DNA from 3 places in the Erythrobacter litoralis genome. Region 1 is predicted to be linked to each of the others. Evidence: predicted binding sites of a transcription regulator. Region 1 holds the regulator's gene; each other region holds the start of a gene.

Region 1 (4,780 bases):
GCGCAGCGCGGATGGTCGATGTGGGGGGCAAGCAGTCAAGCAATCGGGTCGCGGTGGCATCGGGCCGCATCGCGATGTCTGCTCAAGCTCTTGCAGCGATACGCGGGGGCGAGGCGCCCAAGGGCGATGTCCTCGCGGCCGCGCGCATCGCAGGCATCATGGCAGCCAAGCGCACGGGCGAGTTGATCCCGCTTTGCCACCCCCTTGCCCTCGATGCGATGACGGTCGAGTTCGACTTCGAGGAAAACGCGATCCGCGCTACCGGTACCGCTTCGCTGACCGGCAGGACCGGGGTCGAGATGGAAGCGATGGTCGCGGTCTCGGTCGCTTTGCTGACGATCTACGACATGGCGAAATCGATCGACAAGGCGATGGTCATTGGCGAGGTCCGCCTGCTCGAGAAGCAGGGCGGCAAGAGCGGCCACTGGCGTGCACCCGGGAGCGATTGATGAACGGCCCGCTTGCCCTGGAGGAAGCGCAGGAACGATTGCTTGCACTCGCTCCACCCGTTCGCATCGAGGAGGTGTCTGTCGACCAAGCGCACGGGCGAGTGCTCGCCGTCGACCTCCGGGCCGCGCGCACGCAGCCTCCGGCCGACCTTTCCGCGATGGATGGATATGCGCTGAGCGCCGACGCCGACGCTCACAGCGACAGCGGCAGCGGACCGTGGCGAATTGTCGGCGAGAGCCGCGCCGGGGTGCCGTTCGGCGGCGCGCTCGGCCCCGGAGAAGCGGTCCGCATCTCCACCGGTGCCCACATGCCCGAGGGTGCCGACCGGGTTCTGCTGCAGGAGGATGCGAGCGTTGAGGAGGCAACCTTGCGGGCCGGGGAAATTCCGCCGCCGGGACGTCATGTGAGGAAACGCGGCTTCGATTTTGAGGAAGGCGCGCAGGTGCTCTCGGCAGGCTCCATGCTCGGCCCGGCGCAGATCGCGCTCGCGATCGCCGCCGGCCATGCGAGTTGCATGGTCGCCGCCGTGCCGCGCATCGCGGTGCTCGACAGCGGAGACGAATTGGTGCGAGATCCAACGCGATGCGGGCCGGGCCAGATACCTGCCTCGAACGGCCCGATGCTCGCCGCACAGCTCGCTCCCCTCGGCGTGCGCGCGGCCCGGCTCGGTCCCGTCGCCGATGATATGGAAGCGCTCGCCCGGGCGCTGTCGCAGGCCGAGCAAGCCGATATCCTCGTTACCAGCGGCGGCGCCTCAGTCGGCGATCACGACCTACTTCAGGACGCTCTGAAACGCTGGGGGGCTGACATCGCATTCTGGAAGGTGGCGATCAAGCCGGGCAAGCCGCTGCTTGTCGCAACCCGTGACCGCCCGGATGCACCGCCGCAAGTGATCGTCGGGCTTCCCGGCAATCCCGTTTCGAGCTTCGTCACAGCGTTCCTGTTCGTCCTACCGCTGGTTCGCGCTGCGATGGGCGCTGCCGAGCCGCTGCCGCATTCCCTTTCGGTCCGCACGAGGGAAGACCTTCCGCCCGGCGGCAAACGCCGCGAATTCCTGCGCGCCGTCATGGAAGGGCAGCAGGTCCGGCGCTGCGCTACTCAGGATTCAAGCGCACTCATGGCTCTCGCCGGAGCGGATTGCCTGATCGACCGCCCCGCCGGGGCCGATCCGGTCGAGGCCGGAGAGGAAGTGTCGGTCTGGTCACTGCGAACCGGCTGAAAAGTCCAACTCTTGCGCGGTCAAGCGTCTTGACTTGCATTGCCGAGTTTCCTATTCGTTCCGCATTCGTTCACCTTTTCGGTGGCGAAAGCACGCGCAACGCACCAGTCAATCGGTGCCTCTTGCAGTTGCGTCTTTTCAGCATCCGCACCCATTGCGGATGCACCCGTGGGAGAATCCGCATGCTGACCGCAAAGCAGCACGAACTGATCCGCTTTATCCAGCAGAGGCTGGAAGAAACCGGCGTTTCGCCCAGTTTCGAGGAGATGAAGGAAGCGCTGGACCTCAAGAGCAAGTCGGGGGTTCACCGCCTGATTTCAGCGCTTGAGGAACGCGGCTTCATCCGCCGGTTGCCCAACCGTGCGCGCGCACTTGAAGTGATCCGACAGCCCGAAGATGCCGTGCCCGCCTCGCGCGGCGCTGCCGGGCTCGATGCGGCGAACGATGCAGTGGCCTCGGTTTCGCGCACGCTGCGCGACGCTCCGGAACCTGCCAATGACGTGATCGAGATCCCGCTCCATGGCCGGATCGCCGCGGGCGCCCCGATCGAGGCACTCGAGGGGCAGAACTCGCTCCCCGTACCCGCGGCCCTGCTCGGTCCGGGTGAACACTACGCGCTTGAAGTATCCGGCGATTCGATGATCGAGGCCGGCATCTTCGACGGCGATTTCGCGCTCGTAAAGCGAACCGACACGGCACGTGACGGGGAGATCGTGGTGGCGCTGGTGCGCGGCGAGGAAGCGACGTTGAAATACCTCCACAAGGATGGCGGGGCAGTCCGGCTCGATCCGGCCAATGCTGCATATGCACCGCAAGTCTACCGGTCCGAGGAAGTGCAGGTCCAGGGCAGGCTTGCCGGGTTGCTGCGACGCTATCACTAGGACCGGGAACTCCTGACACGGTGACATGGCGGTTTGCTGTTGCCCGCCAGAAGTCCCGCTGCTTCGTGAATGGCCGTGTTGGCAGGTGGCCAATCGGTCCCTGTTTCATGCAGCGTCCGCGTGCCGATTGTCGAAATCGGCACGCGGCTCTTCTTTGAAGCCTGCTTTGGGCGCCGGGAGCAAGGTGGTCAATCGCGCTCGCCGCGCCACCATCCGTGTTGGCCCTGCCCTTCGGCGACGCTCGTCATGCGGCCCTCATCAAGGTCGAGCGCAAGGCCGCCGCTTCGCAAAAGCAGCTTGCGGTCCGCCTTGAGCCAGGCGGGACGGCAGGAGCGTGGCAGAAACCTGTCGGCCACAACGATATCGGCCTGTGCGCAGGCCGCGGCGAGCCTGCGCTCCTCGATCCGGTCGCGATTGCGGGCCATCATGAGAGTCCAGGTCCGCCCGCCGCGCTCGATCCCGATCACGCAGAACGACCGGGAACATCGCGCGCCGGGCCACTCGGCAAGGGGGATCGGTTCGGCGGTGACGCTGGCGAGTTCAAGCAGGTTGTCGCGGCTGTAGGACGAGCGGGTATCCCGTAGGGAAAGCAGTCGGCGTTCCCCTTCCGGCGTTACCATGGTGATGCCGACATGACGGCCTTCGCGGCCGATGAGGATGTCCGGAATGGGGGTCGCGATCAGCATGACAGTGGCGAGCGCAGCAGGCGCGAGGCCCAGCAGCCGCGCCCGCCCGGTCCACAATGCGAGCCACAAGCCGCCGGCGGTGAAAAGTGCGATCGTCAGCCCGTCCATCTGCGGCATCAGCTTGACAGCGCCGGGCTGGCTTGCGGTGAAATGGGCAATGGCGAGGAGAAGGTCGAGCGATGCCTCCACCAGGTACCAGACTGGCGCTCCGAGACCGGCGAGATCGAGCAGGAGCGCCAGCGCGATCAGAGGCATCGATACGAATGTAACGAGCGGGATGGCGATCACATTGGCGATTGCGCCGTACAATCCTGCCCTGTGGAAATGATAGAGGACGATCGGCATCAGTGCGATTTCGATCACCAGGCCGGTGATGAACAGCATCGCGACGCGCCTTCCGGTGTGCTGCCACCATGGCTCCTCGCGCGGGGCGAGGAAGGCCCTTATCGGCTGCGAAGTGTGTAAGGCGACGATTGCGAGCACGGCGCAGAAGCTCATCTGGAAACTCGGTCCGATTACGCTCTCAGGCCACAGCAGCATGACGACGAGAGCGGCCGCGGCGACCATTCGCAGCGAAAGCGCATCGCGGCCCATTGCCAGCGCGATCAGGACCAGCAATGCGGCGACACAGCTTCGCACGGTGGGAACCTGGGCCCCCGTCAGCAAGGTGTAGGCGACGCCGGCCAGCGCGCCTGCACCTGCTGCAAGGACCGGCAGGCGGGCGCGCAGGGCTATCGCCGGAAACAGCGCGAGCAGCTTCAGCGCGGCGAGATAGGCGGCTGCGATCACCGCGCTGACATGCAACCCGCTGATGGTGTCGCGCGACAATCAGGATGAGAAAGCGCGACAATCAAGATGAGAATCCGGTGTGGGGGAACCGGCGCAGGGCGTAGCCCGTAGCCGGTTCCCCCACACCGGGGCGCCCTTTGCTGGGCTGCCGAGATGATCGCGGTGTCAGGTATGGTTGGGTTTTCCTTCTGCGGAGGACCTGCCGTGTGCCTGGCCGTCACATAACCGATCATCAGATGAGGCTGTTCATGACATTGAGGAAAGATCACTCGGTAGCGCAGGCTGCGGTGAAGGCCGGGATGAGTCCCGCGACGGGCTATCGGCTGTTGCAGGATCCGCAGCGGCCGTTGCAGACGAAAGCGCCGCGCGGGCGGCGGCGTCCCGATCCGCTGGCAGGATACTTTGACGAGGAGGTCGTGCCGTTGCTGGAAGCAGCGCCCGGGCTTCGTCCGATCGCGATCTTCGAGGAGCTGCGCCGCCGGCATGGCAGCCTGCCGTTTGCGCGCCGGACGCTCGAGCGACGGATCAGGGCCTGGCGTGCGCTGCATGGGCCCGAACGCGAGGTCATCTTCCGGCAGTTGCATGAGCCTGGCAGACTTGGCCTGTCGGACTTTACCGATATGGGCGATTTTGATGTCACGGTCGCCGGCGTGCCGCTTGAGCACATGCTCTATCACTTCCGGCTGACCTATGGCGGGTTCGAGCACTGCCATGTGATCCTGGGCGGCGAGAGCTTTGTTGCCTTGGCCGAGGGG
Region 2 (4,780 bases), 230 kb from region 1:
CCCGTCGAGCGCGACGACATTGCTCGCCCAGGCGGGAACGGTGAAGTGTTCGCCAAGGTCATGGGGCGGGATCAGGATGAGCTCGCTGCCCTCGGCATGGTCGGCGAGCATCGCGCAGTCGATCTCGCACACGCCCTTGTCCTGCCATTCGCCTTCGAGCGTGCTCATGCGGCCCGCGCTGATGAGGCGGCACAGCCGGCCATAGGCGGCGCGGTCCCGGGGGTAGGCAAGGAAGGCGAGGCCCTCGACTGTCTCGATCCGCGTGCCGATGACCGGGCGCAGTTTCAGCGTCTTCGCCTCGGTGTGGATGCGCACGATGCCCGCAAAGCTGTTGGCATCGGCGATCCCGATGGCATCGTAACCGAGGGAGCGCGCGGTCAGGACGAGGTCGACCGCGTCCGACGCGCCGCGCAGGAAGCTGAAGCAGGAGACCAGCCCCAGTTCGACGAAGGGTGCGCGCGGCGGGGTCTCGATAAGGTCGGGATCGACCTCGAGCCGGCGTTTTTCGGGCGTGAGCGGGGCCTCGGGCACGAGGCTAGGCCCCGAGTTCCGCGAGCCGCTCCTTCACCGCGGCAAGGTCGGCGGCGAACAGCGCCGCCTGTTTCTCGCGCGCGTCCCCGTCGAGGCGCAGCAGGTAGGAGGGATGCGCCGTCACCCACAGCTCCGCCCCGCCCTCGAGCGGCATTGGTTCGCCGCGAACTTTCGAGATGCTCACCGTCCTGCCGAGCAGCCCGCGCGCCGCGCTCGCCCCCAGCGCGAGGATCACGCGCGGCTTGACGAGATCGCGCTCCGCCTCAAGCCACCAGCGGCAGGTGTCGATCTCCTTGGCCGCCGGAGACTGATGCAGGCGGCGCTTGCCCCGGGGGACATATTTGAAATGCTTGACCGCATTGGTCACGTAGGCCTCGCCCCGGTCGATCCCGGCACGCTCCAGATATTCGTCGAGCAATTGCCCCGCCGGCCCGACGAAAGGCCGGCCCTTCACATCCTCCTGGTCGCCCGGCTGTTCGCCGACGATCATCAGCGGAGCGGTGCGCGGGCCTTCGCCCATCACGGCGCGGTTTTCGAGTTCGCCGATGGGGCAGGCGCGGCAGCGGGCGATCGCCTCGCCCACGGCGTCCAGCGTTCCGGGCTTGTCGCCCATGTCCTTGCCGCCGGTCTCGACCATCTGCGCTTCCCTCGCCTGCGCGCCGGCGATGAGATCGGGGATCAGCGCCGCCTCTGGCAGGTTCTTCCAGTACTTGCGCGGCATTTCGGAGAGCATCGCCCCGACCTTCAATCGCGCGGGATTGAATATGGAAGCGTAATAGGAGCGCCACAGTTCCTCGACCGGGTCGCCGCCCGGCGCATCGCCGCGCCGCGCCGGGCCGCTTTCGCGCATGGTTTCGCCGTCCCAGTGGATGCAGCCCCTCGGCGTCAGGATCGACCAGTTCATGTTGGCGAAGCGGCGCATGAAGAAGCCCGCCTCGGCGCGCACGATGTGGTGATCGGGCTCGAACCAGGCGACGTAGTGTTCGGCGCCGCCTTCGGCCTCCACGACGCGGAAACGGACGAAGGCGTGCATCTTGTGCGCGTCGCGCCGCACCGCCTTGTCGAGTTCCTCGATCCGGCGCACGTCCGCGTCGGCCTTGTCCTCCATCGCGCGGGGGTTGGACTGGAGCCGCCAGAGCATCCGGTAGAGGAGGCCGAAACGCGCCGGATCGGAATGGAGCGCGGCCTTGCGCGCGAGCTGGAGGAAACGCTTGCTGGCGCGCACCTCGCGCGCGTACTCTGGCGAGACGGGCAGGCGGCGCTCGCCACGGGAGGGGCCTTCGGCGGCGAACAGGTCGCCCGTTCCGCCCGGCTCCACCCAGCTGACCCGGTCGGGCGGCACGTCGCACTGGATCAGCCCCCGCGCCCGTTCGCGCCAGAAGGCGAAATCGTCGGGCTCGGGCAGGTTGACGACGTAATGCGCTCCCAAAGACACATTTTGCATCGAAGGTTTCGGGGCCACCATCAGAACAGCTCCAGCTGTTCCTGCCGGGGCGCGAGCAGGCTGCGCAGGTCCGCCCGGTCGGTGAGCCGCGTCGGCCGCCAGTCGGCCGCGACGAGGAACGGCCGCACCTTGGCGATGGACTGGGTCAGTCGCGCAAGATCGTCCAGGCGCAAGGTGCGATGTCGCCGCGCGGCGAGGATCTTCGCCACCGCCTTCGTCCCCAGCCCCGGCACGCGCAGCAATTCCTCGCGGCTGGCGCGGTTGACATCGACCGGGAAACGCTCGCGGAATTTCAATGCCCAGGCGAGCTTGGGGTCGATGTCGAGCGGGAGGTTCCCATCCGCCTCCGCCGCCTGCGCGACCTCGCCGGGTGCATAGCCGTAAAAGCGCATCAGCCAGTCCGACTGGTAGAGCCGGTGTTCGCGGATCAGCGGCGGGCGCTTCAACGGCAGCACGGCGGAGGCATCGGGGATCGGCGAGAAGGCGCTGTAATAGACCCGGCGCAGGCCGAAATTGCCGTAAAGCGCGCTCGCCCGGCCCATGATGTCGACATCGCTCGCCCCGTCCGCGCCGACGATCATCTGGGTCGATTGCCCCGCCGGCGCAAAACGCGGCGCGTGGCGAAAGCGTTTCCGCTCGTCCTTCGCCTGGAGGATGCGCGACTTCGTGCGGTCCATCGCGCCTTCGATCTGGCGGGCGTTCTTGTCCGGCGCGAGCCGGGTGAGGCCGCTGTCGGTGGGCAGTTCGACATTGATCGAGACACGGTCGGCGTAAAGCCCTGCCTCATGGATCAGTTCGGCATCGGCTTCGGGAATGGTCTTGAGATGGATGTAGCCGCGAAAATCGTGCTCCTCACGCAGGATGCGCGCGGCCTCGATCAGCTGGTCCATCGTGTGGTTCGCGCTTTTCACGATGCCGGAGGAGAGGAACAGCCCCTCGATGTAATTGCGCCTGTAGAACGACAGCGTGAGGTCGGCGACCTCCTGCGGGGTGAAGCGCGCGCGGGCTACGTTCGAGCTCTTGCGGTTGATGCAGTAATGACAGTCGAAGATGCAGTGATTGGTCAGCAGGATCTTCAATAGCGAGATGCAGCGGCCATCGGGGGCATAGGCGTGGCATATCCCCATTCCCTCGGTCGAGCCGACGCCTTTCCCGCCGACCGAATTCTTCTTCGCCGTGCCGGACGAGGCGCAGGACGCATCGTACTTGGCCGCGTCGGCGAGGATTTCGAGTTTCTGTCTGAGCGAAAGCTGCTGGGCCATAGGAACCTGGAGGAACACCTGAATGTTCCTTATATGTTCCTGCGCGATGCGGCTCCAGTGCTTTCTTTGCAAGTCGGGCCGGCTGGCCCCGGCGAACCGGATCAGAGACGGCGCCGGGCGTCGTCATCCTCATGCGCGTCCGATGCGCCCTGCATCTTGCACAGGTAATCGAGCACCGCGCTGTGCATTTCGCCTTCGAAGGCGACGCCCGCTTCCTTGCCCTCGACCCAGGCGACGACGCCGAGCGGGGCGTTGATCCCGCCGACCTTCATCACCACCCGGTCACCGATGCTGGCAAAGCCGAGACCGCCGCGAATCTTGCAGCCGCCTTCGGAAATGTCGAGCAGGTCGACATAGACCGGGCGCGAACGCACGCGGCCGCGAACGACGAGGCTGAGCGGTCGGCGCTCGGTGGAGCGAGGGATCGAATGCATGTTCATCGCCCCTTTCGGTTAATCCATAAACTTTAATGAATGGCTACGCAGTCCCCTCGGGCTCAGGTGCACAGGCCCTGCAAAAACCAGTCGGGCGCGTGTCCTTCGCGGTCCTTGCCGCGCCCGTCCCCGGCGATGCCGTGGCGGTAGATCCAGTATCGCCGCCCGGCATCGTCCTCGATCCGGTAATAATCGCGCAGCCGCGCGCTCGAACGTTCGCGCCACCATTCGGGAGCGATCCGCTCCGGCCCCTCGACCCGGGCGACCTCGCGCACTTGCCCACGCCAGCGAAATCGCTGGGGAAAGCCGTCGGGCGAGGCATAGAGCACCGCGATCCGCTCAGGACGATCGAGCAGCTTCAAAGGCCGCTGGTGGAATTCGAGCAGACCCTGAGCGGGAGGGACGGGTTCAAGCGGTCCCTGCCAGCCTGTCGCGCGTTCGGGCAGGTGGCTCGCGCGGGGGACCGGGCGACGCACCGCCTCCGCCCCGAGCCGCACGGTCAGCCGGTCGATGCAGGCCGCGAGCGAGGTGCCGCGCTGCTGCGCCGATTGTTCGATATCGCCCTGTTCGAGCGCGAGCGGTTCGGTCCAGCTGGCGGTGAGGCGCACGGTCTCGACCCCGAAGCCCGCATCGACATCGTCGAGTTTCCGGCCGAACAGGCGGATGACATGATCGGGATCGCGCGTCGCGGCGGCGAGTTCGAGCCGGCGCACGATCACCTCGCCATCGACCCGCCACAGCCCGATCTCGAGCCGCCGCGCACCCTCGCCCCGCCCTTCGAGCTCACGCGCCATGTCCTGCGCCAGATCGGCAAGCACCCGGTCGAGCAGGTCGCGGTGGCGGATCGGCTCGACAAGGCGGCGCTGGACGAGCGGCATGGCGCGCGCCGCGACCGGCAGGAGCGGTTCGGGCACGCGGCCGAGCAGCTGGTCGAGCCGGATGAGCGGATTGGCGGCGGGCGATTTGCGATTGCGGAAACGGCGCTGGATCGCATCGCGCGAGGCGGCTTCGCTCTCACCATCGGCACCGCTGCCCGCCACCCCCGCAAGCTCGCCGAGGCGCTTGAGGCCGAGCCGGCGCAGCACGGTCAGCACGTCGTCGTCGAGCCG
Region 3 (4,780 bases), 240 kb from region 1:
GTGGGCGAAATCGAAACGCAGCCGATCCTCGGCGACCAGCGAACCTTTCTGCGTGACATGCCCTCCGAGCCGGTTGCGAAGCGCCGCGTGAACCAGATGGGTCGCCGAATGGTTCGCCCGGATCTTCGTCCGGCGATCGGCATCGACGTCGAGTTGCACGTTGTCGCCGAGAGCGACCTCGCCCGCTTCGATCGTCGCATGATGCGCGTGGAGCCGGCCGAGCGGCTTGCTGGTATCGGTCACACTGGCGCGCAGGCCCGCCGGGGTCGAGATCGTGCCGGTATCGCCGGTCTGTCCGCCGCTCTCGCCGTAAAAGGGCGTCTGGTTGGTAAGGATCACCACGTCCTCGCCCGCCTTCGCGGTTTCGACCTCGGCGCCGTCCTTGAGGATCGCCACGACGCGGCCTTCCCCGGTGGTCGCGGCATAGCCGGTGAATTCGCTCGCGCCCTCGCGCTCGGCGATGTCGAACCAGATTTCGCCCGACGCGGCCTCGCCCGAGCCCTTCCATGCGGCGCGCGCGGCCTTTTTCTGCCGGGCCATCGCCTCGTCGAAGCCCTCGCGGTCGACCCCGAGCCCGCGCGCACGCAGCGCGTCTTCGGTCAGGTCGTAGGGAAAGCCGTACGTGTCGTAGAGCTTGAACGCGGTCTCGCCGTCGAGCTCGCCGCCTTCTTCGATGTCGCCGGTCGCTTCGTCGAGCAGCTTGAGACCCTTCTCCAGCGTCTTCCTGAACTGCGTCTCCTCGCGCTGCAGGACTTCCTCGATCAGCGCCTGCCCGCGGACGAGTTCGGGATAGGCCTGCCCCATCTCGGTGACGAGATGCCCCACGAGCCTGTGCATCAGCGGCTTTTCCGCGCCGAGCAGATGGGCGTGGCGCATCGCGCGGCGCATGATGCGCCGCAGCACGTATCCGCGCCCCTCGTTCGACGGCAGCACGCCATCGGCCATCAGGAACGAGGTCGAGCGCAGGTGATCGGCGATCACCCTGTGCGAGGCGGTGTGCTCACCCTGGGCGGCCACGCCGGTGAGGCTTTCCGAAGCCGCGATCAGTGCCTTGAAGGTGTCGGTATCATAATTGTCGTGCACGCCCTGGAGGACGGCGGCGATGCGCTCGATCCCCATGCCGGTGTCGATCGATGGGCTCGGCAGGTCGCGGCGGGTGCCGTCGGCCTGCTGGTCGAACTGCATGAAGACGAGGTTCCAGATCTCGACGAAGCGGTCGCCGTCCTCATCGGGCGATCCGGGAGGCCCGCCGAAGATGTGATCGCCATGGTCGTAGAAGATTTCCGAACACGGCCCGCAAGGACCGGTTTCGCCCATCGACCAGAAATTGTCCGACGTCGCAATGCGGATGATGCGTTCTTCGGGAAGGCCTGCGATCCGGCGCCACAGGTCGAAGGCCTCGTCATCGTCGTGATAGACGGTCGCCGTCAGTTTCTCCGCCGGCAGCCCCCATTCGCGGGTAAGCAGGGTCCAGGCATGTTCGATCGCCTCGGCCTTGAAATAGTCGCCGAAGGAAAAATTGCCGAGCATCTCGAAGAAGGTGTGATGCCGAGCCGTGTAGCCGACATTGTCGAGATCGTTGTGCTTGCCCCCGGCGCGCACGCATTTCTGCGCAGAGGTCGCGCGCGGGCCCGGCGGCGTTTCGAGCCCGGTGAATACGTTCTTGAACGGCACCATGCCCGCATTGACGAACATCAGCGTCGGATCGTTGTAGGGAACGAGCGGCGCGCTCTGGACCTGTTCGTGACCGGCCTTGCCGAAATAGTCGAGGAAGGAGCGGCGGATTTCGTTGGTCGACGTCATGGGCGTTCGTTTCGCGGGAGGCTGCGGGAAAGGGGCGTTTTCATGAACCGGCAGTTAGGCAATGCGGAGCCGGGCGGCAAGCCGCGCTTTGCCGGGCGATCGGGAGGTGAATGACGGCAAGAAAAAACCGGCGCCCGTCCCTGCCCTCAAAAAGGGCTCGGGACCGGCGCCGGTTCACCAAATTCCGGGAAACGTGTCCGCCGCGCAGCCCTGCTGCGCAGGCGTTCGCCCGATCAATCTTCGGATTCGGCGTCCGGACCCGTCATCATCTCCTCGGCGACTTCATCGGTCTTGCCGCGAATCGCCGCTTCAAGCCTGTCGCAGACCTCGGGATTTTCCTTAAGATAGGTCTTCGCATTCTCACGGCCCTGGCCGATGCGGATGCTGTCGTAGGAGAACCAGCTGCCCGACTTCTCGACGATGCCCGCCTTCACGCCCAGGTCGAGGATCTCTCCAATCTTGGAGATGCCCTCGCCATACATGATGTCGAATTCGACCTGCTTGAAAGGGGGCGCGACCTTGTTCTTGACCACTTTCACGCGGGTCGAATTGCCGATCACCTCGTCGCGGTCCTTGATCTGGCCGGTGCGGCGGATGTCGAGGCGGACCGAGGCGTAGAACTTGAGCGCGTTGCCGCCCGTAGTCGTCTCCGGATTGCCGTACATCACGCCGATCTTCATGCGCAGCTGGTTGATGAAGATCACCATGCACTTGGACCGGTTGATCGAGCCGGTCAGCTTGCGCAGGGACTGCGACATGAGGCGCGCCTGCAAGCCGACATGCGAATCGCCCATCTCGCCCTCGATCTCCGCCCGGGGGACGAGAGCGGCGACCGAATCGACCACCAGCACGTCGATCGCGTTGGAGCGCACCAGCGTATCGGTGATTTCGAGCGCCTGTTCGCCGGTATCGGGCTGCGAGACGATCAGTTCCTCGATGTCGACGCCCAGCTTCTTGGCATAGACCGGGTCGAGCGCGTGTTCGGCATCGACGAAGGCCGCGGTCCCGCCCGCCTTCTGCGCTTCGGCGATGACATGGAGGGCAAGCGTCGTCTTGCCCGAGCTTTCGGGGCCATAGACCTCGATCACCCGGCCCTTGGGCAGGCCGCCCACGCCCAGCGCGATGTCGAGCCCGAGCGAACCGGTGGAGATCGCTTCCACCTGCATCGCTTCCTTCTGGCCCAGCTTCATCGCCGAACCCTTGCCGAATGCCCGGTCGATCTGGGCCAGCGCAGCGTCGAGTGCCTTTTGGCGGTCCACGTCCTTTTCCTTCTCTACCAGCTTGAGTTGGGTAGCCATCGCACGCACTCCTTCGCTTGCCTAGGGGTGACCGGGTAGTTTTCGACCAGCCCTTTCCTGACGAAGGATGTATCCCATTTGTTCTCATGGAACAAGTAGGGAACGAGATTTATCTTCGCGCCTGTCGAAATCCTACCCGGAAGCACCGGCGCGAGTGTTGCGCGCGGATCGCATCACGCCTGCGACCTTGTCCGATATCGACGCCACGCTGAACGGCTTGGCGATGAAGTGCATGTCGGGAATGTCGATGTCCTTGCGCAGCTGTTCCTCGGCATAGCCGGACATGAACAGCACCGGGATGTCGGGATGGCGTGCCCGGATCTCGCGGACCATGGCAGGGCCGTCCATGCCGGGCATGACGACATCGCTGACCACGAGATCGAACGGCTCGGCTTCCCCCTGCGCGCCGAGCGCCTCGAGCCCCTCCTCGCCGCCGGAACAGGCGGTGACTTCGTATCCGGCGCGGGCCAGCGCGCGTTCGGCGACGGCGCGGACCATGTCCTCGTCCTCGACCAGCAGGATGCGCCCACCGACCGACCATTCGGACGAACCCGCAGGCTCAGGCGCCTCGCGCTTCTTCGGCAGTTCTCCGCGATGGACCGGGAAATAGATCGTGAAGCGCGCGCCGGTGGGCCGTCCCTCCCTGTCGAGCACGTTGTCGGCGAAGATGAAGCCGCCCGATTGCTTGACGATGCCATAGGCGGTGGAAAGACCGAGCCCGGTGCCCTTGCCCTGCTCCTTTGTGGTGAAGAACGGCTCGAACAGCTTGGGCAGGACGTGGGGCGGGATGCCGCCTCCGGTGTCCTGCACGATCAGCACGGTGTAATCGGCCGCGGGCAGGATCTCGCTGCCGAGCTTGATCACCTCCTTCGACTGCAGGCTGCGGGTGAGCAACGAGATGCGGCCCACGCCGGACCCGCTCGACTGGATCGCGTCGCGCGCGTTCACCGCGAGGTTCATGATGACCTGTTCGAGTTGCTGCGGATCGGCCCGTACCGGACCAAGATTGCGGTCGTGCTGGACGTAATAGGTGATCTTCTCGCCGAGCAGCCGCTTGATGAGCGGGTTCACCTCGCTCACCACGTCGGGCAATTGGAGGATTTCCGGGCGCAGGGTCTGCTGGCGCGAAAAGGCGAGCAATTGCCGCGTCAGCGAGGCGGCGCGGTTGGAATTGGCGCGGATCTGCTGGATGTCGTCGTAATCGCTGTCGCCCGGAGTATGGCGCAGCAGCATGAGATCGCAGGTCCCGATGATGGCGGTCAGCACGTTGTTGAAATCGTGCGCCACCCCGCCGGCGAGCTGGCCCACGGCCTGCATCTTGGTGGCCTGCGCGACCTGCCGCCTGAGCTGGTTTTCCTGCGTCGAATCGGCAAGGCTGATGAGCACCGCCGCCTCGCCCAGCCCGCGCACCCCGGCAAGGCCCATCGAGACCGGCTCCTCGGGGCTGGAGACGAGGCGCACGGCCATGTCGCCGCTGGTCGCCGGGCCTCGCCCGTGACGCCGGACCGCGTCCGAGAGAGCGGCCTTGTCCTCGCGCACGACGAGGTCGGTCGGGAAGGACGGCAGCCCCCTGCCCTCGCGGTCGACAGAGCGCAGGAAGGCCTCGTTGCCGAACAGGAATCGCCCGTCGCGATCGGTCATCGCAAGGCCGAGCGGCAGCTGCGAGAGCAGCGCGTCGA

What was found. Region 1 encodes LexA, which represses DNA repair genes until DNA is damaged. Its sites were predicted from a motif close to GTTCCNCNCTTGTTCT; they were not measured.
Region 2: a site for LexA is predicted at 3,262-3,277, ahead of Ga0102493_RS08565 (putative DNA modification/repair radical SAM protein). Genes of this name have one in related genera too.
Region 3: a site for LexA is predicted at 3,190-3,205, ahead of recA (recombinase RecA). Genes of this name have one in related genera too.

The regions. Positions count from the first base shown of each region.
Region 1 covers NZ_CP017057.1:1,560,801-1,565,580, reverse strand. The annotation lists gene moaC (cyclic pyranopterin monophosphate synthase MoaC) at 1-449, shown strand, start outside; gene Ga0102493_RS07410 (molybdopterin molybdotransferase MoeA) at 449-1,669, shown strand; gene lexA (transcriptional repressor LexA) at 1,852-2,550, shown strand; gene Ga0102493_RS07400 (ComEC/Rec2 family competence protein) at 2,739-4,064, opposite strand; gene istA (IS21 family transposase) at 4,232-4,780, shown strand, end outside.
Region 2 covers NZ_CP017057.1:1,791,034-1,795,813, forward strand. The annotation lists gene Ga0102493_RS08555 (error-prone DNA polymerase) at 1-531, opposite strand, end outside; gene Ga0102493_RS08560 (UdgX family uracil-DNA binding protein) at 536-1,975, opposite strand; gene Ga0102493_RS08565 (putative DNA modification/repair radical SAM protein) at 1,996-3,237, opposite strand; gene Ga0102493_RS08570 (PilZ domain-containing protein) at 3,339-3,671, opposite strand; gene Ga0102493_RS08575 (DUF6504 family protein) at 3,734-4,780, opposite strand, start outside.
Region 3 covers NZ_CP017057.1:1,322,564-1,327,343, reverse strand. The annotation lists gene alaS (alanine--tRNA ligase) at 1-1,803, opposite strand, end outside; gene recA (recombinase RecA) at 2,037-3,101, opposite strand; gene Ga0102493_RS06270 (response regulator) at 3,234-4,780, opposite strand, start outside.